4 regions of the Micromonospora sp. NPDC000316 genome follow, and region 1 is predicted to be linked to each of the others. Evidence: riboswitches for the same ligand, from Rfam matches in the RefSeq annotation. Region 1 holds a riboswitch; each other region holds the start of a gene.

Region 1 (7,510 bases):
TGCCGAAGCCGCCAACCACTTCGGACTTTGCGTCTGTCCAGCCACTCACGGCTCGCTCACCCCGCAGTGCCCCGTGCCGACCGCGCGCAAACCCGGCCGGCACGGCTCACCGGCAGGGGTCAACGCACCGCCACCACGGCAGCGCCCCGGGCGAAGTCGTCATCGTCGTCATCGTCGTCCCCGCCACCACCGAAACCGCAGGCCAGCACGAGGGCGAGCAGTACGCCGACGCCGGCCAGCCCCGCCAGTCTCTTGATCATCGAAGATCCTCTCCGTCACGGTGGGTGTCCCGGGTCGATGCTAGGAGGCACTGGCAACCTCGGTCCGCCCTTGCCTCCACATGCCGCAACGGAATCACACCCATCGAGCTCGAGCCTCCCCGGCGGCGCGACACGCCGGGTTCAGTCGGGCTGAGGCGCGGGGCGAACCGGTTGTGGGCCGTGGCGGGTCCGGGCCGCTACCCTTGTCCGCGGCGCGTCGGTTCCGACCGATTGTCGACTGAGCAGATAACGAAAAGTATTGAATGATCAGATGCCGAAATGTGGGGATATGGGCGACTTTGTGTGCCCGGATCCGTGAATTGCTCATCCCGAGGGGTGGCGACCGAGGCCGTCGGAGGAATACTCTCGGTCGCGGCCCGCGTACTGATGAGGCGCCCGGGGGACGGGCGAGTGGAGGTGCTCGCGTGAGCCTGTCGATCGTGCAGTCAGTTCTGTCCGGTGGAGTCGTGGAGATCGCCCCACGAGGCGAGATCGACGTCGACACAGCGTACGAGGTGCGCGAAGCGATCGCGGAGGTGCTGGCCAAAGGCCGTCCGCGTCGCATCGAGCTCAACATGAGGCTTGTCACCTTCATCGACTCCGTAGGCATCAGCGCCATGGTCGCCGGCTTCCAGACCGCCGAGGTCAGCGGCGTCAAGCTCGTGGTCACCGAGCCGAGCCGGTTCGTGCACCGGCAGCTCTGGGTGACCGGCCTGCTCGGCCTCTTCGGCGCTCCGGAGCCCTACTTCGCCGGCGCCGCGACACCCGAGGTGCTGCCCGGCGCCTGAGCGCCGACAATCCTGCCCGTCACGGCTGCTCGCCCAGGCCGGTCAGGTCCACGTCGTCCACCTCGGTGACCGCCCGGATGGCTGTCACCGAGGCGTACCCGCCGGCCAGCAACGCCACGTCCGTGCCGGGCTGCGCGGCCTGCCCCGGCTCCTCCAACGAGGTACGCACGAAGCCGTGCCCCGACTCGGCCACAGTCATCTGCACCTGACCGAAGCTCGCAAGCGAACCACGGCGCACCCCGCGCAGCTGCCCGTGCGGCAGGTCGGGGGCGTTGACGTTGAGCACGCTCTCCGGCGGCCCGGCGGTCAGTCGGGGCAGCAGGTCCAGGGCGACCCGCGCGGCGGTGCCCCAGTGCCGTTCGGCGTCGCGTACCCGGGCTGCGGCGTCGACCGCCGCGCCACCGCTGGCGGCCGTCGCCTCACCCGCCGACAGCACGTCGAGCGACACCGCCATCGCCCGACAGCCGTTCGTGGCGGCGGTGAACGCGGCACCGACAGTGCCGGAGTGCAGCACGGCGCGGCCGGCGTTCGCGCCCCGGTTGATGCCGGACAGCACCACGGACGGCGGCGGGCCGAACGCGCCGTGCAGCGCGATCAACGTGATGAACCCGGGCGAGCCGCCGACCCCGTACGCCGGCACACCCGGCAGGTCCGGCAGCGGATGGTCGTGCACCACCACCCGACCGTCCCGTTCCACAGCGCTCATCGCGGCGCTGGTGCCGCTCGCCTCCTCCAGCGGCGCCGCGACCACCACGTCCAGGCCCCGCTGCGCGGCGGCCCAGGCCAGCGCCTGGATGCCGGGCGCGGCGATCCCGTCGTCGTTGGTGATCAGCACCCGCAGTGTCATTTCTCGACCGCCCGGTCGGCCAACTCGTCGGGGGTGGTCCGCTCCTGCGGCCGGCTGTCCGCCGGGACCAGCCGGACCCGCTCCACGAGCCCGGTTATCGAGTCCAACCGGCCGGTGCCCAGGCCGTGCCGGGTCACGTTGAGCGCTCCGGCTGCGGCACCGGTGCGGATGGCGGTCCGGATGTCCCCGCCGCGCGCGACAACGGCGGCCACCCCGGCGGTCATCGAGTCGCCCGCGCCGCGCGGATCGGCGGCCTCCAGCCGGGGCATCTCCACCTCGAAGAGTTCCCCGTCGACGAGCGCCAGCGCCGGCTGGTCGGCCCGGCTCACCACCACCGTCTCGGCGCCGGCGGCGTGCAGTTCGTACATCGCCCGGGTCAGCTCCGCGCTGTCGTCGCTGCGGGCGCGTCCGTCGCGGATCAGCTCCTCGTGGCTCACCTTGAGGAAGAACACCCCGCCCTCCAGCGCCGCACCAAGATGATCACCGGAGAGGTCGACAACCACCCGGCTGCCGTTGGCGCCGAGGTCGGCGGCGAAGCGCCGGTACACGTCGGCCGGGACGAGCCACGGCGCGTTGGGCCCACTGAGGACGCTCACCTCCGCGCGGAGGCCCTCGCCGAGCGCCAGGTTGTACAACTCGTCGAGCTCGTGCCGGCTCAGCGGCTGCCCCGGCACGTCGGCGATCTCCTGCCGGGAGCCGTCCCGACGGTCGTGCACGTACCCGCCACTACCGGAGTCGCGGACCACCACCTTGAGGTCCACGCCCTCGCTCACCAGCAGTGGCTCCAGCACTTGGCCGATCTCCCCGCCCAACGCGGCGCAGAGCACCACGTCGACCCCGAGCGACAGCACCATGCGGGCCTGCCAGACGCCCTGCCCGCCGGGATGCAGGTGCAGTTCGGGCTGGTCGTTCGGCTGGTCCACCGTCACCGTCAGTTGCGGAGTGGGCGCGAAGACCATCACGTGCCCGCTCACCGAGCATCGCCGTTCATGTCTCCGCCCTCCGTCACGACCGGTGATATCCCCACAGCCGACGGTAGTGATAACGCACCGCGAATGCCTGGGCAACGGCCGGCGTCCGTCCGGGCGTTGCCAGCCTGACCGGGGTACGGGACGATCGTGCGACAATCGACGGCAGGAGCCGGTGTGTTCAGCAGCGATACGTTCAGCTACACCGTCCAGGCCCGTTGCTCGCTCGCCGACGCGGCGGCCTTGCTGAGCGACCTGACCCGCCAGGGCGAGCTGCATCCGCTGATCATCCGGGTTCGCCGGGTCCCGCCCCGGCACGGTGCCCGGGCCAGCTACACGATCAACGACCGGCTGGCTGCCGGCCCGCTGCGCTTCCGAACCACCTACCAGGCGGACGTGCTGGTCAGCGAGGACGACGAGATCGTCACAGTGGCCCGCCAGTGGCCGGCGACAACGGTGCGCAACCACACCCGGCTACGCACCGAGCCGGACGGCCTGGTGCGGATCGACGTGGAGATCACCCTGCGGGCGCCGGCACCCCTGTTCCGGTACGCGTTCCGTCAGGCCCGAGCCGCCCACCTGGCCCTGGCCGCCCGACTCGGCGCGGCCCTCGACCGCACCGGCGACCCCCCGACCCCCGCCTGACACACACCGGCCGGCGCCCACGTGAGCGGGGCGCCGGCCGGGCAGGGGTCAGGTCGGGTCAGTAGACGGACAGGTGCACGTGGTTGGTGTGGTCGCTGGACGGGTCGCCGCCCGCTCCGCTGTAGGACTTCCACCCACTGCTGGGTAGCCAGATCTGCCTGTACCAGATCACGTACAGCACGGCGAGCCGGTCGGCGTTGCGGATGAAGTACGCGGCCAGGTTGTTGCCGTACGTCTTGTCGCCGCCTGTGGCGTCACCGCCGAAGCCGCCCTTCTGCGCGGCGAAGTCGCAGGCGCGGCCCTTGGGGTGCTCACCTGAGCCGCCGGAGCGGTGGCAGGAGACGTACCTGGTGAAGCCTGCGGCCTTGGCCTGGTTGAGGGCGTGCAGGGTGCGTGGGGTGATGCAGCCGTTGGCCGGGGTGGGGTCGTTGATGCTGCACGACTCGGACGGCCAGGAGCCGTCGGAGTTGCGCGGCGCGGCCTTGGCGTTGGCGGTGGAGGTGCCCCGGTTGGAGTTGGTGTCGGCGGCGGTGGATTGCGACCTGGTGGTTGCCACGGTGAGGGCCCGCTCGGCCTGCTCCTTGCGCTTGGCCATCACCTCGACCTGCTTGCGCTGTTCGCGGATCTCGCCGTCGAGGGCGATGCGGGTGCGGTTGGCCTCGTCCTTGGTGGCGTGGAGGTCGCGCAGTGCGCGGTCCTCGTTTGCGGCGACGACGTCCAGCGAGGCGGCCCGGTCCATGAAGCCTTCGGGGGTGTTGGTGCTGAGCAGCGCCGAGACGGTGCTGAGTCGCCCGGTGCGGTACGCGACGCCGGCGATCTCACCGACCTTGCCGTTGCGCTCGCTCATCTCGGCTTCGGTGGCCTTCAGCTTGGCGGCGAGTTGCTGCTGCCGCTGAATGGAGGTGTCCAGGAGGCGCTTCGCGTCGAGGTAGCCCTTGCTTGCCGCGTCCAGTTGGGCCCGCAGGGCCGGGGTGCCACCCTCTTCGTCGTCGCTTGGTGCCGCGGCGGCGCGCTGGGCGCCTGGGGGAGCGGCCGAGGCTGCGCCGGCCGGGATCGCGACGCCGAGGGTGAACATCATGACGATGAGCGCCGCCAGTCGGGCGGCGGGGGGTCGTGCTGGTGCCACTGTGCGTGTCCTTCCGTCAGCCGCCGACCGGGTTAGCTGACGGGTTCGGGACGGAAGATCCCTACCGCTGACGCGGATGCACCCCAGGAACATGGTTCCCCGGTTCGCCCTCTCGGGTGATTAGGCGGCGGCCCCCACCGGCGCCGGGAGGGCGCCGCCGGGTGGTGGCCGGGAGCCAGCCTACCGGTGCCGGTGGGGCTGATGCAGCAATTGTGACTGAGGGTGCCCACGCGGTCACCAAGGATTCCGACTAAAGGGACAAATAGGGGCAGAAGCCGGTCACCAGGCGACGGCGCCGCAGGCTCCGGGTGCCGCCCCGGGTTCGATCTGCAACGTGGCGTGCTCGATCCGGAAGTCCTCCTGCAGGGCGGTACGCGCCGCGCTGAGCACCGCGCCGACCTCCGCGTCCGGGGCCATGGTCAGGTGTGCGGAGGCCACCTCCATGCCCGAGGTGAGCGTCCAGACGTGCAGGTCGTGCACCTCGACGACGCCGGGCACGGCGGCCAGCCGGTCGTGCACGGCGGTGACCTGGAGGTGTTCCGGTGCGGCCTGCACCAGGATGCGGACCGCGGCACGGCCGAGCCGCCACGTGCGCGGCAGGATGAACACGCCGATGGCGACCGCGACCAGCGGGTCGGCCCACCACCAGTCGGTGACCGTGATGAGCAGTGCCGCGCCGATCACGCCGAGCGAACCGAGCAGGTCGCCGAGCACCTCCAGGTAGGCGCCCTGGAGGTTGATGCTCTCCCGGGCCCCGGTGCGGAGCAGGGCGAAGGCGACCACGTTCGCGAGCAGACCGAGCACGGCCACCGCGAGCATCGGGCCGGCAATCACCTCGTGCGGATCGCCGAATCGGCGGATCGCCTCGATCACCACGTAGATCGCCACGCCGGAGAGCAGGACGGCGTTGGCGAGGGCGGCGAGCACCTCGAGGCGGTAGAGCCCGAAGGTGCGTTGCGGGTCGCCGGTGGCCCGTTGGGTGGCGGTGATCGCGGCCAGCGCCATCCCGATGCCGAGCACGTCGGTGAACATGTGCCCGGCGTCGGAGAGCAGAGCCAGTGAGCCGGTGCGCAGGGCGGCCACCGCCTCGACCACCATCAAGGTGGCGAGCAGCCCGAATGCCGCCCAGAGTCGGCCCCGGTGCTGGTGCGCGGCATTGGCGACCGAGGCGTGGTGGTGGTCATGACCTGCGCCCACGACACCCACCCTCCGTCGTCGTCCGGGATCGGGTCAAATGTATGCTCACATCGCTATGTATGCAACTGTGCGCCAGCGTCGACTCCGGGCCGCGCCAAATCGAATTCAGCCGGTCGGGTCGATGGTGGTGAGCCGCTGGGTGGCACGGGACAACGCGACGTAGAGCGTGCGGACGCCCGCCCCCGGATCCGCCCGTATCTCGCTCGGCGCCACAAGCACCACGCCGTCGTACTCCATGCCCTTGGCCTCCAGGCTGGTCACCACCTGCAACCGCGACCCGCCGAGCGTGCCGAGCCAACCGGCGACCTCGTCCCGGCGGGGGACCGGCGTGATCACCCCGACCGTGCCGTCCACCTCGGCCAACAGTCCGGTGGCCGCCTCCACTGTCGCGGCCTCCAGGTCGGCCGCCGGCACCACCAACTCCACCGGGTCGACCCCCGTGGAGCGGACCGCCCTCGGCAGCGGCAGGTCCGGATAGAGCCGGCGGATCTCGGCCGCCGCCACCGCGAAGATCTCCGCCGAGTTGCGGTAGTTGGTGGTAAGCGTGAAGTCGTGCCGCTTGCGGCGGCCCAACGCCTGGTCGCGGGCCCGGGCCAGCTCCTCCGGGTTGCCGGTCCACGCGGTCTGCGCCGGGTCGCCCACGACTGTCCACGAGGCGAGCCGGCCGCGCCGGCCGACCATGCGCCACTGCATAGGCGAGACGTCCTGCGCCTCGTCCACCACCACGTGCGCGTAGTCCCGGTAGTCCGCCGGCCGTTCCCGCGCCGCCGCGCGGGCCGCCCGCTGGCGTTCGCCGAGGGTGCTCAGCTCCCGGACCCCGCCGGCGAGTTGGAACGGGTCGCGCTTGGCTCGCGCCGGCTGCGCCGGCTTGCCCAGCAGCGATTCCAACTCGTCAAGCAGCGCGATGTCGGCGATGGTGAGGCCGTCGGTGTCGAGACTCTGGTACGCCGCCTCCAGCAGCCGGATCTCCGCGCCGGACAGGATCCCGCCCGCGTACCGGCGCAGCCGGTCCGGATGGGCCAGCCAGCCCAGCACGTGCCGGGGGTGCAGCCGGGGCCACCACGCCTTGAGGAACTCGCGGAACTCCGCCCGCTCGGCGACCTCGCTCTCGAAGGCCCGCTGCTCCGGCAGCCGGCCGGTGCCGGTGTTCAGACGACGGGCCTGCGCCCAGAGCGCCGCGAAGATCCCGTCGAAGCCCGCCCGGCGGGCCTCGTTGCGGCGGGCGCCCCGCTGTAGCGCGCGGTCCCGGATCGCGTCCAACTCGGCGCGGTCCAGCCGCAGCAACCCGCCCCCGTAGAGCAGCCGCAGCTCACCCGGCCCACCCGGTACCGCGTCCCGGGCGGCCCGCTCCAGCACCTGGCGCATCCGCAGCGAGCCCTTCACCGCCGCCACCTCCGGCGGATCGGTGCGGGTGGCGGTCATCCCCGGGAAGAGCGTGCCCAGCGAGTGCAGGGTCGCAGTGTCCTCACCGAGCGACGGCAGCACCGAGGCGATGTACTCGACGAAGACTGTGGACGGCCCGACCACGAGGATGCCGCCGCCGGCGTAGCGGCTGCGGTCGGAGTACAGCAGGAAGGCCGCCCGGTGCAGGGCGACGGCGGTCTTGCCGGTGCCCGGGCCGCCGGCGACGATCGTCACCCCGGAACCGGGCGACCGGATCGCCTCGTCCTGTTCCCGTT
Region 2 (6,448 bases), on a different contig from region 1:
GGCCGACCTGCAGAAGAAGATCGAGCCGCTGGCCCTGCAGAGCGAGTTGGCGCTCAACCGCGTCGGTGACCTCGCCTCCCGCTACTACATGTCGGGGCCGTCGCAGGAGATCAGCGCGCTGCTGGTCAGCGCCAAGCCGGACACGCTCACCGAGCAGCTCACCCTCCTCGACCGGCTCGCCGCGCGGGAGCGCAAGGAGGTCGAGGGCGTGCTTGCCGTCCGGGCCAAGTACGACGGCGAGAAGCAGAAGCTGGACGGGCTGATCGCCACCCAGACCAAGCAGCAGAACGATCTGGCGGCGAAGAAGAAGCAGATCGACGCCGACATCAAGAAGCTCGAGGCGTCGCTGCCCAAGACCACTGTCAAGACCGCAGGCTGCCCGACCATCAACGGTGTGCTCAGCGACAAGGCCCGCACCGCCATCAAGACGGCCTGCGGAAAGATCGGCAAGCCGTACGTCTGGGGTGCCACCGGCCCGAACTCGTTCGACTGCTCCGGCCTGACCCAGTACGCCTACAAGGCGGCCGGGGTCAGCCTCACCCACCACACGGGCAACCAGTGGAACGAGGGCAAGGCCATCTCACGTGCCGACGCCCGCCCCGGTGACCTGGTGTTCTTCTTCAGCGACCTGCATCATGTCGGCCTGTATCTGGGCAACGACCAGATGGTGCACGCCCCACGCGCCGGTAAACCGGTGCAGGTGGCAAGCATCAACAACATGCCGGTCGCCGGGTTCCGCAGACCCTGATCCACATCACGCAACGACGACGGCCCCCGGTCACCGACCGGGGGCCGTCGCGGTTTCGTCAGTGGGTCAGCGGGGTGCGCCCACCGGGGACGGGAGCACCTGCACGTCGGCCAGGTCGACGTACATGATGCGGTGGCCGAACTGGATCTGCACGTACCTGTTGTCGCCGCGGATCACTGTCCAGTCGCCGGGCGAGGAGCCATCGACAGTGCTGGCCCGGTAGTACTCGCCGGGCAGCACCGCCCCGACGGCGTACCGCTGACCGGCGGCCAGGGTGTACTGCAACGGCGAGATGGCCTGGTAGGGCACGCCGGCCGGGTAGGCGGCCTGCTCCGGGTACGCCCGCCCGTACACCGGAATGGTGGCGCGGCCGGGCTTCGGGGTGACCACCACGCCGACGGTCCAGGTGGCGGTGGGCGCGGACTTCGGGTTGTGGAACCAGGCCCGCTGCCCGAGGTACCAGATGGCCGTCCAGTCGCCCTGCCGCCCGGCCAGCGCGTATGTCTGGCCTGCGGAGGCGCGGGCGCCGTGGTCCGACACCTCCATCGTGTTGGGGGTGCCGTCGGGGCGCAGCGCGATGTCGTTGACAAGCGGCGCGTCCGCGGCCGGCGCGGTGCGCAGCACCACCGACGACGAACCGCGCGACGGGCAGGGCACGCCGGGGGCGTCGCAGCCGATGAACGCCGGCCTGTTGGTGGCGTAGTCCGGGTCGATCCGGACCAGGCCGGTGGCCGGGGTGCCGGTGTCCAGCCGTGGCGCGTGCAGCAGGTCGAAGTAGTGCGTCCAGTCCCAGTACGGTCCCGGGTCCCAGTGCATCCCGCGCACTGTCGACGCGGTGGTGCCGGGCACGTTGTCGTGGCCGATGATGTGCTGGCGGTCAAGCGGGATGCCCAACCGCAGCGCGAGGTGCCGGACGAGCTTCGCGGACGTCCGGTACATCGCCTCGGTGTACCAGGTGCCCTGCGCGGCGAATCCCTCGTGTTCCAACCCGATCGACTTGGCGTTGACGTACCAGTTGCCGGCGTGCCAGGCGACGTCCTTGGTCTTGACGTGCTGGGCGATGTGCCCGTCCACCGAGCGCAGCGAGTAGTGCCAGCTCACGTACGTCGGGTCCTGGACGAGCTTCAGGGTGGTCGCCCAACTCGCCTCGGTGTCGTGGATGACTATGTATTCGATCTTCTGCCGCTTGGGCCGGTCGGAGAGGTCGTGGTTGCCGTAGTCCCCGTCGCCGAACGCCTCGTACGGCGCCGGGATCCACTCACAGGAGATGGTGCGGGGACATTCCAGCCCGTCCGGGCGGGCGAGCTTGCGCAGGCCCAGCCGGTCCAGCCAGCTGCGCTCCGGCCGTACCGTGCGGGCCGGCAGCGTGACCCGCTGGCCGTCGTCGGTCACCCGGGACTCGCCCGCGCCGATCGTGGTGAAGACCTCGTCGGCGAAGGCCGCCGCGGCGTCGGCGCTGTCCGCGCCTGCGTAGCGGGCCACCGCGCCGTACCAGGCGGCCGGGTCGGTGCCGGCGCCGACAGGCGCACCCAACTCCCGTTGGTACGCCGCCAGCAGCGCCGCTCCGCCCCGGATGTTCACGATGGCGTCGGTGCGTAGCGACTCCGGGGCCGCGCCGGTCAGCGCGGCGGCGGCGTCCACGGTCTGTAGGGCGGCGCTGGGCGGTGCGGGGTCCGCGGCTTGGCGGGGGGCCAGCGCGGTACGCGATTCGTCGCCGCGCGGGTCCTCGGTGCCGGCGTCGTGGTGGCCGCGTCCGGGCAGGGCGGCCACGTGCCGGGCGTCGGTCAGGTGCATCGGGCCGTAGCCGCCGCTGGTGCTCGGTGTGCCGGCGTTGCTGTCCCAGCGCGACTCCAGATAGGAGACGCCGAGCAGCACGTCGGTCGGTACGCCGTATTCGCTGGCGGCTGCGGCGTACTGCTGCTGACGGTCGGCTGTGGGTGCGGCGGCGGCCGGACTCGCGGACAGCGGCAGCGCGGTCGCGGCGACAATGGCGGTGACCAGCAGTGCGTGCCGGCCGGACGACAGGGTTGGATGGTGCATCGAACCCCCTAGATTGCGTGGGTAACTGTGAGGTCACCCTCCCGCCGGCCGGGAGCCCGCGTCAATACCTTTCCATATCTCGACAGGCTCAGAAGGAAACTTTCGCCCACGGTCCGTGACATCTCCGGACCGGTACGGAGTGTCACGGCCCCAGCGGTTGCGGATCGGTAACGGCCGTCTCTACTCTGGTCATTTGTCGGCCCGGTGGCAGGTCTGCCCGTCCCGGGCGGTAACGGACCGACACCGCCGAGTCGCTTCAACAGCGAGCCGGGGACCCAGGTTCCCCGGGGTGAATCCGCAGTTCCTGCGGTAGGGCGCCCACTTCCCGCCCGAACCCGTCAGCTAACCCGGTAGGCGGTCAGGAAGAAGGAGTACGGAACCCCGGTGGCACTCCATGCCCCGCGGCCGTCGTCCGGGCGGTCGGCGTCAGCCGACCCGACATCGACAGTGCCGCGTCCACGCTCGTCCCGCTTCGCCGCCGCCCTCGCCGCCCTCGTCGGCGTTGCCGTCGTCCTGACCGGCAGCGCCACGGCGGCCCACGCGGACCCGTCCGTCGCCGAGATCGAACGTCAGATCGACGCCGACTGGAACAAACTCGAACCGATCATCGAACGGCACAACGCCACACGTGCCGACCTGGCCGCCAAGCGCAAGCAGGCCGACGCCCTGGCCGCCCGGATCGCTCCGCTGGAGCGCCAGGTCGACGCCGCGATGGACAAGGTGAGCGCGCTTGCCGTCCGCGCGTACATGGGCGAGAACGTCTCCACAGTCAACGCCATGCTCGGCAGTCGGTCGCCAAGCGAGATGGTCGGCCAGTTGGAGATGCTCGACCGGTTCGCCCACAACCAGCAGCAGGACGTGCAGCAGGTGTCCGACCTGCGCGACGAGCTGGCCCGACAGAAGGCGCCGCTGGACGAGATGGTGGCCCAACTGACCCTTACCGAGGCTCAGTTGGCGGCGAAGAAGAAGCAGATCAACGCGGAGATCGATCGGCTACAGAAGCTGCGCCTCAAGGTGTACGGCAACGGCGGCGGCGGTCCACTGCGTCCGGCGCCCTGCCCGGCCAGCTACCCGGGCGGCGGCGCGGGCACGGCCGTCAAGTTCGCATGCGCCCAGATCGGCAAGCCCTACGTGTGGGGCGCCGAGGGCCCGAACTCGTACGACTGCTCCGGGCTGATGCTTGCCGCGTGGGCCAAGGCCGGGGTGTCCCTGCCGCACAACGCCGCCGCGCAGAGCCGGGTGACCAAGGATGTCAGCCGCGCCGACCTGCGCCCCGGTGACCTGGTCTTCTACTACAGCGACATCCACCACGTCGGCATGTACGTCGGCGACGGCTGGGTGGTGCACGCCTCCCAGGCCGGTCAGCCGGTCAAGATGAAGAAGGTCGACGACGGCCCGATCCACAGTTACGGCCGCCCAGGCTGAACCTCTGCTGGTCGAGGGCCCGTCGGGATCCGTCCCGGCGGGCCCTCGTCGTTCACCCGACCCTCAACGGGTCGGCCAGGCCCGCCAGTTCTGCCAGGAGCGGCTCGGCGTCGGCCCCCGCTGACCCTGGTAACGCGAGCCGTAGACCACCGAGCCGTACGGGTGGTCGGCCGGCGAGGAGAGCCGGAAGATGCAGAGCTGACCGATCTTCATACCCGGCCAGAGAGTGATCGGCAGGTTCGCCACGTTTGACAGCTCAAGCGTCACGTGACCGGAGAAGCCGGGGTCGATGAAGCCGGCGGTGGAGTGGGTGAGCAGGCCGAGCCGGCCCAGGCTGGACTTGCCCTCCAGGCGGCCGGCGAGCTGGTCGCCGAGCGAGATCACCTCCAGCGTCGAGGCGAGCACGAACTCGCCCGGGTGCAGCACGAACGGCTCGCCGTCCGGCACCTCGACCACCGAGGTCAGGTCGTCCTGCTGCATCGCCGGGTCGATGTGCGTGTAGAGGTGGTTGTTGAAGACGCGGAACAGCCTGTCGAGTCGCACGTCGATGCTGGACGGTTGGACCAGGGTGGGTTCGAATGGGTCCAGGCCCAGCGCACCGGCCTTGATCTCGGTGACCAGGTCGCGGTCGGAGAGCAGCATCGGACCACCATAGCGAGGCGGCCGGTGACCAGCGTGTCGAGGTCGCTCTTCGTACATTTGTTCGATAGAATGTCAGCATGGCTTCCTGGTCCGATTTCGCCGCCGACGAGCCCCGACTCGCCGACGGGATCCGCGTTCTCCTGCAGCAGTACGGGCCGGGCTTCGGCTACCTGGCCACGGTCCGCGCCGACGGCGGTCCCCGGGTCCATCCGGTCTCCCCGGTCATCACCGACGAGGGTCTGTTCTGCTTCATCATCGACTCGCCGAAGCGCCGCGACCTGGAGCGCGACGGCCGCTACGCGCTGCACTCGTTTCCGCCGGAGGAGAGCGACGACGAGGCCTACGTGGCGGGGCACGCCTGGCAGGTGACCGATCCGGCCCGGGTGGCCCGGCTGGCGCAGACCGCCCGAGCGGAGCCGCAGGTCGACTGGAGGCTCTTCGAGTTCACCGTCGACGTGGCGATGCTGACTCGCCGCGAGCACCACATCACTGGCATTCCTGGCCTCCCGCCGAGCCGTCCGGCCGTGCGGGTCTGGCTCGACCCGCACGCCCCGGCGGCGGCCGCGCCACTCGGCGTACCCCAAGCTCGCCCGACCCGCCTCAGCCGTGACGTCCAGTGCACGGCCGCCGCCTGACCACGGCCCGAAAGACGTCGGTGCCGGCTCCGTCGTGACGGAGCCGGCACCGGGTGTACGCGGAGAGGCTAGGCCCCGCGGTATGCGTTCCAGGCGGTCAGCATGCGGCTGGCCTGACCCGGGGTGAACTGGTACATGCACGAGTCGTAGGTGTAGTCCATGAAGTTGGTGATCGGGTCGAGCCCGGCCGCCGAGCAGGTGTTGCGCCCGGTCGGGCACTGGTAGGCCGGCGACGCCTCGGCCGGGGTGTCGCTGACGCTGTCACCCGAGCCACCGCAGCCACCCTGGAAGGTGTGGTAGAGGTTCAACCAGTGCCCCACCTCGTGGGTGCCGGTGTCGCCCTGGTTGTAGTTGGTCGAGGTGCCACCCGGCAGCGACTCGTTAAGCGCGACCACGCCGTCCATCGTGCTGAGGTTCCGCTGCGGGAAGGTCGCCCAGCCCAGCAGGTTGTTGCTCAACTCGCCGAGGTAGATGTTGAGCGTGTTCTTGCCGCCGGTGCGCAGCGAGGACTTCATCGACCGCTCCGCCGACGAGCCCTGCACGATCGGATACCACGACGGGTTCGTCACCCGGTTGATCCTGTCGAGCCGGAAGCCGAACGCCGTGACCGCGCCGCCCGTCGCACCGGCGTACGCCTGGTTGAGCACGTTGATCTGCGAGGTGATCATCGAATCCGGGATGTTGCCGCCCGCACGGGTGCTGTTCTCCTGGATCACGTGGACCACCACCGGGATGGTGACGGTGGCAAGCGCGGTCGCGCCGGCACCCATGCGGTAGTTGGCGCGCTCCCGCAGCGCCGCGGCCAGGTCGGCTTCCCGCTCGCGGACCTGGTCGGCGGTCAACTCGTTCGGGTCGTGCTTGGCAGCCCCGCCGGGCTTCATGCGGGCGTTGGCGTGGCTGTCGGCCGGCTCCACGCAGGCGCCGTCGGGCGCTGCCGAGAAGGCTGATGCGGCCGGAA
Region 3 (7,510 bases), on a different contig from region 1:
CTGGCGTCGACGGCGGAGGTGCCCTCGTCGACCACACCGTCGGTGGCGATCTTCTCGCCGGGGCGGACCACGAACCGGTCACCGACAGCGAGCCGGTCCACCGGAATCCGGGTCTCCACGCCGTCCCGCAGCACCGCCACGTCCCGGGCGCCGAGTTCGAGCAGGGCCCGCAGCGCGGCACCGGCGGTCCGCTTGGATCGGGCCTCGAAATAGCGTCCGGCCAGGATGAACACTGTCACCCCGGCAGCCGCTTCCAGATAGATGTTGCCGGCGCCGTCGCTGCGGGTGATGTCGAAGCGGAACGGGTGCGTCATCCCGGGCATCCCGGCGTCGCCGAGGAAGAGCGCCCAGAGCGACCAGCCGAACGCCGCCAGGGTGCCGAGCGAGACCAGAGTGTCCATCGTCGCCGCGCCGTGCCGCAGGTTGGTCCACGCGGCCCTGTGGAACGGCAGCCCACCCCAGACCACCACCGGGGCGGCAAGGGTCAGCGACAGCCACTGCCAGTAGTCGAACTGCCAGGGCGGCACCATGGCCAGCACGATCACCGGCACGCTGAGCACCACCGAGACCCAGAGCCGGGTACGCGGCCCGCGCAGCGGGTCCACCGGCTCCTCGGCGGTGGTCGGCGGCGACGGCAGAGCCGCCGTGTAGCCCGTCTTCTGCACGGTCTCGATCAGGTCGTCCGGCGTGACGTCGTCGACGTACCGGACTGTCGCCTTCTCGGTGGCGTAGTTGACGGTGGCGCTGACCCCGTCCATCCGGTTCAGCTTCTTCTCGATCCGGGCGGCACAGGCGGCGCAGGTCATCCCGCCGATGGCCAGCTCGATCCGGTTCGGCGCCTCGGGCAGCGGTCTGCTGGTCGTGGTCATCGTCTGGTCCCGTCAGTTGTGCCCGTGGCCGGGGGTGCCGTGGTCGGCGCCGTCGGTCGGTGCGGGTCCGCTCGGGGTCGGGTCGGCGCCTGCCGTCGGGGCGTCCGCGGTCGGCGTGCCGGCCACGACTGTGATCTCGGCGGTGTGCACACTCCCGCCGTGCCGGAAGTCGAGGTAGAGCCGGTAGCTGCCGGCCGACGGCACCTCGGCGAGGAATGTGACGTCCGGGCCGGGCCTGGTCCGCCCGTCGCTGGGCGTCCCGTCCGGGTGTACGTGCAGGTACGCCAGATCACCCCGGCGCAGCGCCACCAGATGCCCGTACGCGCCCAGGTACGGCTCCAGGTCGGTGACCGGCTGGCCGTCCCGGCTGATCGTCAGGGTGAGCGGCGATGCGCGGCCGGGCTGCGGCTCACCGGTCAGGGTCACCGTGTAGCCGTCGACCGTGGTGCTTGTGGCCGGGGCGGGCAGGGGCCGCTCGGTGAGCGCACCGGGAACTGTCACGTCCACCCCGAGGGTCAGCGGCTCACCGCCGGTCGGGGTGAAGTCGGCGAATGCCCGCCACTGCCCGGGGCCGGCCAGCGGGGTGTCGACCCGCCAGGTGCCGTCCGGTGCGAGGTCGGGGTGGACGTGGCGGAAGCCGGACAGGTCCCGTCGGGCCACGATCAGGTGCATTCGCTTGTCGTGCGCCACGTCGTACCGGGTCACCGGGCGACCGTCCGGCCCGGCGATCCGAAACGCGAACTCGCCGGCCGGGGCGGCGACCGGTTCGAGGGTGTAGCCGCGGTCGGAGACGAGCAGACCGCCGGGGAGCAGCCCGGCCGCCTCGTCGTGGTTGGTGGGGCCCGAGGTGTGTGCGGCGCTGCCGTCGTGGCGGCTCTCGGCGGCCGGGGTGGCCGGATCGGCGACCCGGCCGATCCCGTACGCCGCGCCGAAGACCGCCGCGAGACCGAGGGCGAAACCGCCCAGCCTGGTCACCGTGTTCATCCCGGGCCTCCCGATCACGCCTCGACGAGGTCGTAGCCGGCCTCGTCGACGGCGGCCCGGACGGCCTCCACGGCCACCGGCTGCTCGCTGCTGACGGTGACCTGGCCGGTGCCGAGGTCGACCTGAACGTCGCGTACGCCCTCGATGGCACCCACCTCGGCGCTTACCGCGCTGACGCAGTGTCCGCAGGTCATGCCCTTCACCTGGTACGTCGTGCTGACCATCGAATGTCTCCCTCCGCCATCTCCGAGCCTATACCCCCCGGGGGTAAGTCGGAGACGGACCCGTGCTGTGCCATGTACCGGTACCCGGTGGGGGTATCGCGGCCGAGAGTGACAGTAGCATACCCCCGGGGGGTACGCTATCCTGGTCGCCATGACCGCACCGACCCCGATCCGCGGATACACCGCCAGCAAGGACGAGCTACTCACGCGGCTTCGGCGCGTCGAGGGGCAGGTCCGGGGCATCGAGAAGATGGTCGACGAGGACCGCTACTGCATCGACGTGCTCACCCAGATCTCCGCGATCCAGGCCGCACTCGACAAGGTGGCGCTGGGCCTGCTCGACGGGCATGCGCGGCACTGCATGCACGAGGGTGCGGCCGAGGGCCGGGCCGACGAGATGGCCACCGAGATGATGGCGGCGGTCGGCCGGCTCATGAAGCGCGGCTGACAACCCTCAGTCCGGTGCGGGGTCGAGACGGACCCGGCGCAGCAACTGCGCGTTGAGCGCCACGACGATTGTGGACGCGGACATCAACAGCGCGGCCACCGCAGGGCTCAACGCCACACCCGCCCAGGCCAGCACCCCCGCCGCCAGCGGCAACGCCACCACGTTGTAGCCCGCCGCCCAGGCCAGGTTCTGCCGCATCTTCCGGTACGACGCCCGGGACAGCCGGACCACGGCACCCACCCCGCGCGGGTCCGACGACGCCAACACCACCCCGGCGGACTCGATCGCGACATCGGCGCCCGCCCCGATCGCGAGGCCCACATCCGCTCGGGCCAACGCCGGCGCGTCGTTCACCCCGTCGCCGACCATCGCCACTGTCAGCCCCCGCCCCTGGAGCTCGGCCACCCGGCTGTCCTTCTCCGCCGGCAGCACCTCGGCGAAGACCTCGTCGACTCCGGGCCGGAAGCCGAGCTGGGCCGCGACCGCCTCGGCCACCGGACGGGCGTCACCCGTGATCATGGCGATCGTCCGTACGCCCTCGGCGCGCAGCTCGACGATGGCCCGCTGAGCCTCCGGACGCACCTCGTCGGTCAACGCGAACGCGCCGAGCACGGTCTCCGGCAGCCGCACCAGATGCAGCACCGCCGCGCCCCGCGCCGACCACCGCTCGGTCGCCTTCTCCAGCTCCGCCGGGAGCGACAGGCCCAGCTCCCGCAGCAGCGCCGGCCCGCCCACCGCGTACTCCGTACCGTCGACGGTGGCCTGCACACCACGGCCCGGCAGCGACCGGAACCCGGCAGCCGGGGCCGGGCCGGCACGCCCGGCCGCCGTCACGATCGCCCGGGCCAGCGGATGCTCGCTGTCCGACTCGACGCCCGCCGCGACCCGCAGCACCTCGTCCCGCTCGACGCCCGCCGCCACCACCACGTCGGTGACCACGTGCTCGCCCCGGGTGAGGGTGCCGGTCTTGTCGAAGAGCACCGCGTCGACGGTCCGCATCCGCTCCAACGCCAACCGGTCCTTGACCAGGATCCCGGACCGCGCCGCCAGCGCGGTCGAGAGCGCGACGACCAGAGGGATGGCCAGACCGAGCGCGTGCGGGCACGCGATCACCAAAACCGTCACCGCGCGGACCACCGCCTCGTCGGGCTGACCGAGCGCGGTCCAGACCAGCACGGTCAGCACAGCGGTGCCGGTGGCCACGTAGAACAGCGCGGCGGCGAACCGGTCGGCCAGCAGTTGCGCCCGGCCACCGGAGGCCTGCGCCTGCGCGACCATCCGCTGGATACCGGCGAGAGCGGTCTGCTCCCCGAGCGCCTCGACACGGACGCGGACAGCCGAGTCGGTGGCAACCGTGCCGGCCACCACCCGGTCGCCAGTCGACCGCGCCACCGGCCGGGACTCACCGGTGATCATCGATTCGTCCAGTTCGGCGTCACCCTCGACGATCCGGCCGTCCGCCGGCACCCGACCTCCCGGGCGGACCAGCACCACGTCGTCGATCCGCAGGTCGGTCACCGGCACCGCCTCGACCCGGCCGTCCGCGGCCACCCGCTCGGCCTCGTCCGGCAGCAGCGCGGCCAGCGCCGCGAGCGCGCCCCGCGCCTGCCCGATGGCCTTCATCTCCTGCCAGTGACCGAGCAGCATGATGGTGACCAGCGCGGCCAACTCCCACCAGAAGTCCAGGTCGAAGGCGCCCACGCTGGTGGCCAGCGAGGCGGTGTAGGCCACCGTGATCGCCATCGCGACAAGCAGCATCATGCCCGGCGCGCGGTCCCGCACCTCCCGGACCGCGCCGACCAGGAACGGCCAGCCACCCCACCAGAACACCACCGAGCCGAGCACCGGGCCCACCCAGGACCGGCCCGGGACATCCCCGCTCAGGCCCAACTGATCCGTCACGAGATGGCTGGTCAGGACCACCGGGATGGTGAGCACCAGGCAGACCCAGAAGCGGCGACGGAACATCGCCGGATCGTGCCCGGCGTGCTTGTCATGCCCCGCGTGCCCGGCGTCCCGCTGGCGGTCGGGGTCCTGCGGTGACGGAGCGGGCATGCCACAAACATGCCCCGCCGGAGGGCCGCCACGCGAGTGGTTCGCTAATCCGACACCCCGCCACGAACTGCAGCCCCATTGTGGGCTGGTTAGCATTTCGCAGGATGACCCTCCAACCGCCGCCGCGCACCCAGGCTGCGGCGCCACCACGTCGTGGCGCCCCGGCCGGTCGACGCCGTCGGGCGTTCACCGTCCGTGACCGAACGATCGTCAGCTGGCGATCCACCGCGCCTCTCGCAGCGTTTCCCTGTCAACGGTGAACCGACCGGTCCGCTGACACGTACCCCGCACCGGATCGTTGGGAGTCTCGCATTGGGTTCCGACCACAGCCGTTCCGCTCCGCCCGCCCCACCGCGGGTGCGACGGCTCCTCGTCGCGACGGTGGTGCCGCTCTTCGTGGCCACAGTCATCGCGGCGGTGGTGCTCTGGCCGCGCGACGGGTCACCGCAGGCCGGTGGCGAAGCGGACGTGCCGCGATACCACGGCACGGTGACCCGGGTGATGACCGAGCCCTGCCCGCCGGCGGCGAACCCCGAGGGCCCGTCGGCCGTCGACGGGCCGTGCGGCACGGTGGACGTACGGGTCGAGGACGGGCCGAGCGCCGGGCAGCAGGTCCAGACCTCGATCCCCGCCGGGCCCGGAGCACCCCGGGTCGCAGTGGGCGACGACGTCATAATGGTCGAACTGACCGATCCGACCGATCCCGCCGCCACCAGTTGGAACATCGCCGAGCACCAACGGGGTACGCCGCTGCTGTGGCTGGCAGTGGTCTTCGCCGCCGCGATCGTCGCGTTCGGCCGGTGGCGGGGCCTCGCCGCGCTCGCAGGGCTGGCGGCCAGCTTCGCCATCCTGCTCACCTTCGTGCTGCCGGGCATCGCGGCCGGCAGGTCACCGCTGCTGGTGGCGGTGGTCGGTGCGGCGCTGATCATGTTCGTGGTGCTCTACCTGACGCACGGGGTCACCGCGCAGACCTCGGTAGCGGTGCTCGGCACCCTGGGCAGCCTGGTCCTCACCGGCGTACTCGCCACAATCGCCACGGCCGCGACCCACCTCACCGGCTTCGGCAGCGAGGAGGCGACGACGCTGTCGATGTTCCAGGGCGACGTGGATCTGCACGGCCTGCTGCTCGCCGGGATCATCATCGGCTCGCTCGGGGTGCTCGACGACGTGACGGTCACCCAGGCGGCCACCGTCACCGAGTTGGCGAACGCCAACCCGGGGCTGACCCGGTTGCAGCTCTACCGGGCGGCCACCCGGGTCGGCCGCGCCCACATCGCCTCCACGGTCAACACAATCGTCCTGGCGTACGCGGGCGCATCACTACCGCTGCTGCTCCTGCTCACCGCCGACTCGCGGCCGATCGCGCAGATCCTCACAAGTGAATTCCTCGCGCAGGAGATCGTCCGCAGCGCGGTCGCCACACTCGGCCTGATCGCCGCCGTGCCGCTGACCACCGGGCTGGCCGCAGTGGTGACGGCGGCCGGGCGCCCGGATGCCACTCCGTCGGCAGACGCTCCCGCCCCGCGACCCCGTCCGGACCGGACGGAGGCACTGGCGGCTCTCGGCTCACCGCGAACGGCTCGACCCGACGAGTCGGACCCGACGCGGACCCCACCCCCACCCACCGCCACCGATCCGTGGCCGCATTCGAACAGGAGCACAGATACGGCATGGTGACACTCCTCAGCGTGACCGGGTCGGGCAGTCGCCCTGAAGGCCACGTCACTTGTCACTCAACGCCATGGCGAAATGACGCTTTTGGTCGGCATCCAGGCGTAGCTCACCCGGTCGACTCTCGGGTAACCTCGCTGCCGGTTACCGATGTAGGCGCGAAGCGGCGCCTGCGGTGCCACCGCCCAATCGCCAACCGGCGAGCCGGGGACCCAGGCACGTGGGGTGAATCCGCATCAGCGGTAGGGGCCGCTTCCGCCCCGAACCCGTCAGCTAACCCGGTCGGCGGTCGACGGAAGGGAACATTGTGACGGCACCCCTACGCCGCTGGTTGACACCCGTGGTGGCCGTGATCGCCGCACTGACCGTGCTTGCCGGGCCCCTCCCGGCCCACGCCGCCCCGACGACCCCCACACCGTCCGGGCACGAGGAGGACGGCGAGCCGAAGCTGCTCAACGACGTCATCGAGCAGGCCAACCGCGACTACTCCGCGGCCAAGTCCAAGTTGGACAAGTCCAAGAAGCGGCAGCTTGAGCTGGCGATAGAGGTCGACCGGGCCAGGGCCGATCTGGAGGCGCTGGCCCCGCAGGTCGGGCAGATCGCCGCCCAGTCGTACCGAACCGGCCGGATCGGCGCGATCGCGATGCTGCTGGAGAGCGACGCTCCCGACTCGTTCGTCCAGCGCGCCGCGACGCTCGACGAGATGAACATGGTCAACGAGAAGAAGCTCGCCGAGGTCAACACGGTCAAGGCCCGCGCCGAGCAGGCCAAGCTGGCCCTCGACACGGAGGTCCGCGAGCAGCAGAAGCAGACCGCCCTGATGGCGAAGCGCAAGAGCGAGGCGGACAAGGCGCTCTCCCTCGTCGGCGGGAAGGGCTTCACCGGCGGCCTGGTGGATGCCACCTCGCCGGTCGCCCGGATCGGCCCGGGTCGCACCGCCGACGGTGACTGGAAGCCGCAGTCGTGCAGCGAGGACGACCCCACCACCTCCGGCTGCGTCACGCCACGCACCCTGCACGCGTACAAGGAGGTCAAGCGGGCCGGCTTCAACCGGTTTGTCGGCTGCTACCGCTCCGGCGGGCCGTGGGAGCACCCGAAGGGCCGCGCCTGCGACTGGTCGCTGCAGAAGAGCGGATTCAGCCCCTGGCACAACGACGACACCCGCACGTACGGCAACAACGTCGCCGCGTTCCTCATCCGCAACGCCGACCGACTCGGCATCTACTACGTGATCTGGAACCGACAGATCTGGTTCCCGG
Region 4 (7,510 bases), on a different contig from region 1:
GTGCTGCCGGCGGCGGCCCTGGAGAACCTGCTGCTGTTGCAGGCCTGGGATCCCCGGCCGGGCTGGTTCTACAGCATCAACACGGTGAGCTGGTCGCTCTCCTGCGAGTTCTTCTTCTATCTCTGCCTGCCGCTGGCGCTGCCACTGCTGCGCCGGGCCCGTCCGGCGGTGCTCTGGACGCTCATCGTCGCGCTGCCGCTGCTGATCCTCGCGCTCTGGCCGGCCCAGCAGTTGGTGCCGGAGGTCAGCCGGTGGTGGTTCACCCAGATCTTCCCGCCCGTGCGGTCGCTGGAGTTCTGGCTGGGTGCGGTGGCGGCCGAGCTGATGCGTCGGCGTCTCTGGCGCGGCCCCGGCCTGACGGCGGCGACTGTGATCTTCGTGGCGACCTGGGTGGTCGCCGCGCAGTGGATCCGCGCCGAACTGTGGACCACACTGCTCGCGGTCGCGTACCTGCTGGTGATCACCGCCGCCGCAGACGCGGACGTGCGGGAGCGGCGTTCGCCGTGGCGGTCCCGCCCGCTGGTCTGGCTCGGCGAGGTCTCCTTCGCCTTCTACCTGGTGCATGTGCTGGTGATGACGAGCGTGCTGCGCTGGAGCGGGGACTGGGGGACCGGCTTCCGTGGCTGGCGTGGCCCGGCGGTGGTGCTCGGGTTCCTGGTCGTGAGCCTGGCCCTTGCCGGGTTGCTGCACCGCTTCGTCGAGACGCCGCTGATGCGCCGGCTCGCGCCGCGCCGCACGCCCCGGCCGGCGGCGGTCCCCCGGCAGCGGAACGGCGACACCGAGATCGCCGGCAGCGAGGCCCGTGGCAGCGAGGCCGCCGGCAGCGGAGGCGCCGACAAGCCCGACGAGCGATCGACGTACGCCGACTCGCGCTGACGGGAGCCGTCCTGGTCGGACGCCTTCGGCGCGGCGTGTGCCGACACGCCCGCTGCCGATGCGCCCGATCGGGCCCGGCGGTAGCGTGGGACCGTGCTTCCGGTTGCGCTCACCTGTCCCTTGTGGTGGGTGGCGCGCTGGGCGACACGGGTGCTGACCAGCCTCGCCGTCGTCGCCGCCCTCGCGCTGGGTGCCTGGGCCGCCCCGGGTGCGGCGTCGTCGCCGGCCGCCGGGACGTTCGCCGTCGGGTCTGCCGTGTCGTCGCACCAGCCCGCCTCGGTGGTCGGCGTCGGGCACCCGGCTTCCGCCGAGATGACCGCCGACGAGACCGGTTCGGTGCGCGCGACCGACCCGCAGCCGGCACCGCCCGGCGGCGTGGGTGCCGTGCCCGCCGTCGCGGTCGGGCTGGTGCCGGCGGGCCCGACCGCCGACCGGTTGCCCCACGCCGACGACCCGGCCAGCCCGGGTCCTCGCGCCCCACCCGGGCGCTGAGCCCTCGGGACGCCCGTCCCGCCCTCCGGGACGCCCGTCCCGCCACCGCACCTGTCGACACGCCGCTCCGCACCCCGCCGACCCGTGGCCCCGCCCTGGCTCGGACGGTCGTGCGGCTTCCCATCGCAACGCTCTCTCGCCGAGGTGCCGACCATGGAAACCATCGTCTTCTACCAGTTCCTGACCGAGGTGCCGCAGGCCGCCGCCATCTGGTCGCTCCTGCTCCTGCTGGCGCTTACCGTGCTCGCTGTCCTGGTCGCCCGTCCCGAGCGGGACACGCCGGCTGTCGACCCGGCGCCCACCGCCCGGGAGTTGGCCGCCGCCGAGGCCGCCGACCTGCGCCGGTACGCCGACGAGGTGGCCGTCGCCGCGGCCGGCGCGGCGCAGACCGCCCGTCGTCGACGCGCCGACTGGCTTACCGCTCAGGAGCAGGTGGAGCGGGCCTGGGTCAGGTACGACGAGGCGGACGCCGCCGCCCGCCGGTTCGCGGGCGCCGGGGCGCTGCCCACCCCGCGTACGCCGCGTACGCCCGCCGAGTACGCCGCCCGGGAGCGCTACCTGCACCAGGCGGCGATGGCGGCGCACTGGCGGGGGGACCTGGCCATGCGGCAGCTCAGCGACGTGTTCGGCCACCGGCACGGTTGGGATCCGCGCCGGCACCCGGTGGAGCAGGAGGCGCTGCTCAGCCGGGCGATCCGCAACGCGAGGCGAGCCGACTACGAGGTCGCCGCCGCGCGGGAACGGTCGGCCTGGCGCGACGCCGAACTGGCCGCGTCCTCGGCTCGCGCCCTGGCCGACGAGGCGTACGCGGCGGCGGCCCGGCTGCGGCCGACCCGGGCGATGCCCCGCCGACCCGTGCGCGTGGCGGCGGCCCTTCCGGCGGCTGCGGCGCGGTGGCGCCCGGCCCGGGTGGGCTGATCGCCCCGAATATTCGGTGAGCCCGGTCACACGCCCCGGAAACCGGGCGGCTGGCGCGTTCGGCCGGATTGTTCGCGCGGATGTGTCGCCATTGTCGACGGCCTGTCCGATTGTCGACCTGAGGTGCCGCCGTAACCGCTCGTCCTATCGAGTCACGTCAGCGGCAATACGCCCAGAAATTGTCGCGCCGTTTGGGGTTTACGCAGCTGAGCCAGGCTTGGCAGGGGTTAAGGCCGGCCAGTAGTGTCGTGCCGTCGAGTGCGGTAATTGATCGCAAGTGGCGACGCCGCGCTGACCCGCTCAATCGTGATCAACGAACCGGGGACCCACACGTACGTCTGGGGTGAATCCGCGAGCCACGGCCCGCGGTAGGGCGATCTTCCCGCCCGAATCCGTCAGCTAACCCGGTAGGCGGTGTCGGAAGGAGTTCCATCTTCATGCAGCACCCCTGCACCCCTGCGCCATTCCTCCGCCTTCACGGCGTCGCGGTACCCGCGCTCGTCCGTCTCGTGACGGTGAGCTGACCCCCCGGGCCACCGCATCCCCGCCCGGCCGCGCCGGGCGTACCCCTGAGCGGTTCACCATCCGCGGACCACGGTCCGCGCGCTGGCGCCTGCACGGATACCGGGCTGCCCCGGTGTGCCGCTCTCCCCCCGAACCGTGGAGGAACCGTGAAGCACACCCTGCAGCGTCAACTGCGTCGCCTCGCCACCGAACGTCCGTACCAGATCGCCGCCGCCTCCGCCGCGGTCCTCGTCATCGCGACCACCGCAGGCACCCTGGCCGCCGGCGCCGATGACGCCCCGGCCAGCCAGCACACAGCGACAACTGTCGCCGAGATGCGCAGCGACACCGCCGCGTCCCGCAGCGAGGCCCGCGTCGCGCCCCCCTCGGCAAACACCGCGCCGACAACCGCCGCGCCGACAACCGCCGCGCCGGCCACAAGCGCCGCCCCGCCCGCCGCCAAGGCCAAGAGCGACCCGGACCTGACCGCCAAGGCAGCGCCGAAGCCGCCCGCGACCAAGGTGCTCGACTACGACTACCAGGTGCAGAACACGTACTACAACTGCGGCCCGGCTGCCACCCGCAACGCCCTCAGCGCCGCCGGCATCAACCGCACCCAGAGTCAGCTGGGTGCCGAGCTGGGCACCACCGAGATGGGCACCAACTCGGCCCTGGACACCACCCGGGTGCTCAACGCCGAGGTCAAGGGCTCTCCGTACCAGACCCGGATGTTCGCCGGCTCGCCCAGCCCGGCCCAGATGGACCGCCTCCAGGCTGACGTCGTCACCGCGATCACCGACGGTCGCGGCGTGGTGGCCAACGTCGCCGGTGACGCCGTCGACACAGGCGGCGGCTGGCACTCCTACGGCGGCGGGCACTACATCGCGGTGGTGGGCTACAAGGACGACGGCCGTACCGTGCGGATCGCCGACTCGGCCAACGCGGCCTACCCCGAGTACTGGATGACCACGATCGACCTGGCCAACTGGATCGCCACACGAGGCTACTCCGCCTGACCCAGGCGGAGTCCGAAGACGCCGCGAGCGCCGTCCCCCACAAGGGGCCGGCGCTCGTGGCGTCTTCGTCGATGCGGGGGCGACGGCTCTCGTCGCGGGCTGTGAACCGTGGGAGACTGCGGCCGTGGTGGATGAATCGGGTGGTCACGCCGACCGTAGGCCGGTCCTGCTTCTGCTGCACGGCATGGGGGCGACAGGTGACGTCTGGCTGCCCTGGGCCCCGCTTCTGGAGCGGCACTGGCCCGGGCGGTGGCTGGCACCGGATCTCGCCGGCCACGGCTGGTCGGCCCCGCTGCCGTCGTACTCCTTCAGCGGTTTCGCCGAGCGGATCGCCCAGGCCCTGGCGCCCGGCGACCGCGTGGTGGTGCTCGGGCACTCGCTGGGCGGGGTGGTCGGCCTGGCGCTGGCCGCCCGCGCCGCCGGGACGCCTGTGGACGCCGTCGTCGGGTTGGGTATCAAGGCCGTCTGGTCACCGGACGAGCTGACCCGCGCCGCCGACCTCGCCGCCCGCCCGGTCAGCTGGTTCGCCAGCCGCGCCGAGGCGGCCCGCCGTTACCTGCGGGTCGCCGGCCTGGCCGGCCTGGTCCCGCCGGACGCCCCGATCGTGGACGCCGGCCTGCGCCAGGTCGACGGTCGGTGGCGCCTCGCCATGGACACGGGCGCGTTCGCCGTCGGCGATCCCGATCTCGCCGCGCTGCTGGCGGCGACCGACGTGCCTGTGGTGCTGGCGCGCGGTGAGCACGACCCGATGGTCACCGACGCGCAGCTCAAGGAGTACGGCGTGCCGGTCGCCACGCTGCCCGGTCTCGGGCACAACGCGCACGTGGAGGACCCGGCGGCAGTGCTGGCGCTGCTGGACGCGTACCGCTGAGCGGCGGCGTCAGGTCAGGGGAGTGAGTTGCGCCGGCCGCTCGATCGTCTGGTGCGCCGGCGCCAACTCGCGGCGGGCGGCGGTCAGGAACGCCTCGGCGTACGTGTCGGCGGGGAAGTCACCCAGGTAGTGACGGCGGGTGGCCCAGCGCGCCTCGGCCAGCGGGTCGGTGTCGAGCAGCGAGGTCAGCACCTCGACCGCGTTCGACATGTCCCGCCGCAGCACGTAGCCCGACCCGGCCAGCGGGAAGTTCTCGGTGAACCGGTCGCCCTCGTCGCCCATGTCGGTGACCGCGTACGGCTTGCCGGAGTAGAGGTAATCCGAGATCACTCCGGACACGTCGGAGATCAGCGCGTCGGAGCGGTTGACGCACTCGGTCAGGCTCAGCTCCCGAGCCGCCGCGCCGACCACGTGCTGCCGGCCGGTGCGGCTGCGGTCGGCGACCAGCAGCTCGGTGAGCCGGCCCAACTGACGGGCCGACGTCGGGTTCTGCGCGGTGTAGGGGTGGGCCCTCAGGATCACCGTCGCGCCACGCTCCAGCAGCCGCCGCAGCAGCTCCTCGGCCACCGGCAGGGAGCAGTAGTCGGCGTCGGCGTGGTGCCCGGTCCAGGTCGGCGTATACAGCACCGTGGGGTGGGCCAGGCCGACCGTCGGCTCGGGGCGTACCTCGATCGATTCGACCTGCGGCCGGCCCACCACGACGAACTTCTCCGCCGGGATCTGCACCCCGGCACGGACGTACCTGTCGATCGCCGCCGGACCGGCCACGAAGATCCGGTCGAAGATTCCCGACACCGGGTTGGCGCTGGGCGCCTTGTCGCTGTCGCCGTGGTGCAACTGCACGTGGGTGAGCTGGGTGAACCGGATGCAGTGGCTGTTCTTCGCGCCGTGGTTGACGTAGAAGGCAGCCCGCAGGCTCGGCACCAGCACGTCGTCCATGGTCCGCAGGGTGGGGCAGTAGACGACAGGCGCGTTCGTGGCCGCGGCGATCGGCGCGAGGAACTCCGGCTCACGCACCATGACCATGAACGGGCGGCCGATCCGCTCCAGGTACGGCAGCCACATGGTGACCTGGTATTCGGAGCCGGGCGGCGCGGAGAAGTGGAGCAGGAACTCCGGCTGGTGCCGGCGCAGCGCGCGGGCGACCGAGCCGCCGCCGTTGCTCGGCCGGAACCGCCGCCGGGCCAGGTCCAGCGCGACAGCCCCGGCGCCGGCGCCCACGAGCAGGCTGGCGGCCAGTGCGACGGCGGCGGGCAGGGCGAGGGCGGCGGCCAGGGCCACGGCGGCGAGCAGCCCGAGCACGCCGACACCGAGATGGCCCACGATCAGCGGGGTCCAGGTCCGTACCGGCAGGTTGGCCGCCCGGATCTCCAGGTTGCCGGCGGTGCGCAGCGGCCCCACAAGCAGCACCAGCCCGAGCACGACAAGCGCGGTCGCGACAAGCGCCAGGTCGACCCCGTCGTCAAGCCGCCGGGAGTAGCCGACAAGCACGGCGGCGGCGATCAGCGCGGTCTCGGCGACGAGGTCGGCGCCGGGCCGGATCCGCTGTTCGGCGGCGGCCGCGGCCAGGGCGGCGATCCCAAGCGCCAGCCCCCACCCGGTGGCGCCGGTAAGCGCCACCACGACGAACGCCAGGACTGCCAGGCCGACGCTCAGGCACCGAGCGGCCAGCTTTCGGATCAGGTCACCACGCATGGCGCTCCGTTCGCCGCTGTCCGCGTCAGTTCGCGGCGATCGTGCCGGCCGACACCTCGACCCGCTCCGACCCGGGCTGGGCCGGCACGGCGGCCGGCGCGTCCCCTGGCGCTCGGCGTACGTCGATGACCTGGCCGGTCAGGTCGGACACGAGCACGTCCAGCGACGACTGGGCGACGGCTTCCGCGGCGAGCAGTGTGTGCTCCGGCTCCTCGCCGAAGGCACGGGTCCGCATCGGGGTGGCCGTCCGCTCCGGGTTGATGCAGTTGACCCGGACCCCGACGTCGGCCCACTCGTCGGCGAGCGCCTGGGTCAGGTTGACAAGGGCGGCCTTGGTGGCCGAGTAGAGCGCGTAGCGAGCCCGACCCCGGGTGTACGAGCTGGACGTGTAGAGCAGCAGCTGCCCCTTTGTCTGCTGGAGATAGGGCAGGGACTGGCGGGCGATGGTGACCGGGCCGACGAAGTTGACCTGCAGGAGCCGGTCCATCGTCTCCTCGTCCATCTCGGCGAGGGCGCCCCGCTCCAGGATCCCGGCGGTGACCACCACGTGGTCGATCCGGCCGGTGGCCCCGAAGGCGGTCTTCAGCGCGGCCTCGACGTCCGCGGCGCGTTCCACGTGGGTGCCTGTGGTGGAGCGGCTGAACGGGAAGACCTGGGCGCCGTAGCGGCGGGCCAGCTCGGTCAGCTCGTGGCCGATGCCGTAGCTGCCGCCGAACACCACGATGGTGCGGCCGGTCAGCTCCTCGGTGTAGCTGCGGTGGTCGGTCAGCCGGGGCGCCTGCGCCGCGGCGAGCTGGAAGAGCTTGTCCGCCAGGTGCACGTCGACCGGGTGGGTGACCTTGATGTTCTCGTCCGAGCCGTCGATCACCTTGATCGGGGTGCCCGGCAGGTAGCGCAGCACCACGCCGCAGTCGTCGGTGGCGGCGAAGTCGGGGTCACCCTCGGCGAGCCGGTACGCCTCGCGGATGGTGGGGGAGCGGAACGCCTGCGGGGTCTGGCCGCGACGCAGCCGGGAGCGCACCGGGATGTCGGTGATGCAGTCGTTCTCGTCCACCTGGATGATCGTGTCCGCGGACGGGATGGCCACGTCCACGGCGTCGTAGGTCCAGAGCGCGTTGACACACTCGCGGACGATCCG

The links. A riboswitch is a leader RNA that binds a small molecule or an ion and turns the genes downstream of it on or off. The one in region 1 is predicted to bind cyclic di-AMP.
Region 2: another riboswitch for cyclic di-AMP. It lies ahead of ACFY2Q_RS02980 (NlpC/P60 family protein); the one in region 1 lies ahead of ACFY2Q_RS09095 (coiled-coil domain-containing protein).
Region 3: another riboswitch for cyclic di-AMP. It lies ahead of ACFY2Q_RS00680 (coiled-coil domain-containing protein); the one in region 1 lies ahead of ACFY2Q_RS09095 (coiled-coil domain-containing protein).
Region 4: another riboswitch for cyclic di-AMP. It lies ahead of ACFY2Q_RS07990 (C39 family peptidase); the one in region 1 lies ahead of ACFY2Q_RS09095 (coiled-coil domain-containing protein).

What each region holds. Positions count from the first base shown of each region.
Region 1 covers NZ_JBIAZG010000003.1:182,352-189,861, forward strand. The annotation lists gene ACFY2Q_RS09070 (hypothetical protein) at 120-260, opposite strand; gene ACFY2Q_RS09075 (STAS domain-containing protein) at 686-1,048, shown strand; gene surE (5'/3'-nucleotidase SurE) at 1,068-1,895, opposite strand; gene ACFY2Q_RS09085 (1-phosphofructokinase family hexose kinase) at 1,892-2,854, opposite strand; gene ACFY2Q_RS09090 (SRPBCC family protein) at 3,041-3,508, shown strand; gene ACFY2Q_RS09095 (coiled-coil domain-containing protein) at 3,567-4,634, opposite strand; cyclic di-AMP (ydaO/yuaA leader) riboswitch at 4,640-4,771, opposite strand; gene ACFY2Q_RS09100 (cation diffusion facilitator family transporter) at 4,914-5,831, opposite strand; gene ACFY2Q_RS09105 (HelD family protein) at 5,937-7,510, opposite strand, start outside.
Region 2 covers NZ_JBIAZG010000001.1:624,732-631,179, reverse strand. The annotation lists gene ACFY2Q_RS02990 (NlpC/P60 family protein) at 1-748, shown strand, start outside; gene ACFY2Q_RS02985 (N-acetylmuramoyl-L-alanine amidase) at 815-2,788, opposite strand; cyclic di-AMP (ydaO/yuaA leader) riboswitch at 3,023-3,159, shown strand; gene ACFY2Q_RS02980 (NlpC/P60 family protein) at 3,173-4,213, shown strand; gene dcd (dCTP deaminase) at 4,277-4,855, opposite strand; gene ACFY2Q_RS02970 (pyridoxamine 5'-phosphate oxidase family protein) at 4,933-5,490, shown strand; gene ACFY2Q_RS02965 (zinc metalloprotease) at 5,559-6,448, opposite strand, start outside.
Region 3 covers NZ_JBIAZG010000001.1:148,738-156,247, forward strand. The annotation lists gene ACFY2Q_RS00650 (heavy metal translocating P-type ATPase) at 1-869, opposite strand, end outside; gene ACFY2Q_RS00655 (hypothetical protein) at 882-1,853, opposite strand; gene ACFY2Q_RS00660 (heavy-metal-associated domain-containing protein) at 1,868-2,077, opposite strand; gene ACFY2Q_RS00665 (metal-sensitive transcriptional regulator) at 2,229-2,525, shown strand; gene ACFY2Q_RS00670 (heavy metal translocating P-type ATPase) at 2,532-4,580, opposite strand; gene ACFY2Q_RS00675 (YibE/F family protein) at 4,893-6,257, shown strand; cyclic di-AMP (ydaO/yuaA leader) riboswitch at 6,424-6,554, shown strand; gene ACFY2Q_RS00680 (coiled-coil domain-containing protein) at 6,559-7,510, shown strand, end outside.
Region 4 covers NZ_JBIAZG010000002.1:746,571-754,080, forward strand. The annotation lists gene ACFY2Q_RS07975 (acyltransferase family protein) at 1-876, shown strand, start outside; gene ACFY2Q_RS07980 (hypothetical protein) at 970-1,368, shown strand; gene ACFY2Q_RS07985 (hypothetical protein) at 1,522-2,286, shown strand; cyclic di-AMP (ydaO/yuaA leader) riboswitch at 2,574-2,715, shown strand; gene ACFY2Q_RS07990 (C39 family peptidase) at 2,958-3,806, shown strand; gene ACFY2Q_RS07995 (alpha/beta fold hydrolase) at 3,931-4,677, shown strand; gene ACFY2Q_RS08000 (CDP-glycerol glycerophosphotransferase family protein) at 4,687-6,372, opposite strand; gene ACFY2Q_RS08005 (D-ribitol-5-phosphate cytidylyltransferase) at 6,398-7,510, opposite strand, start outside.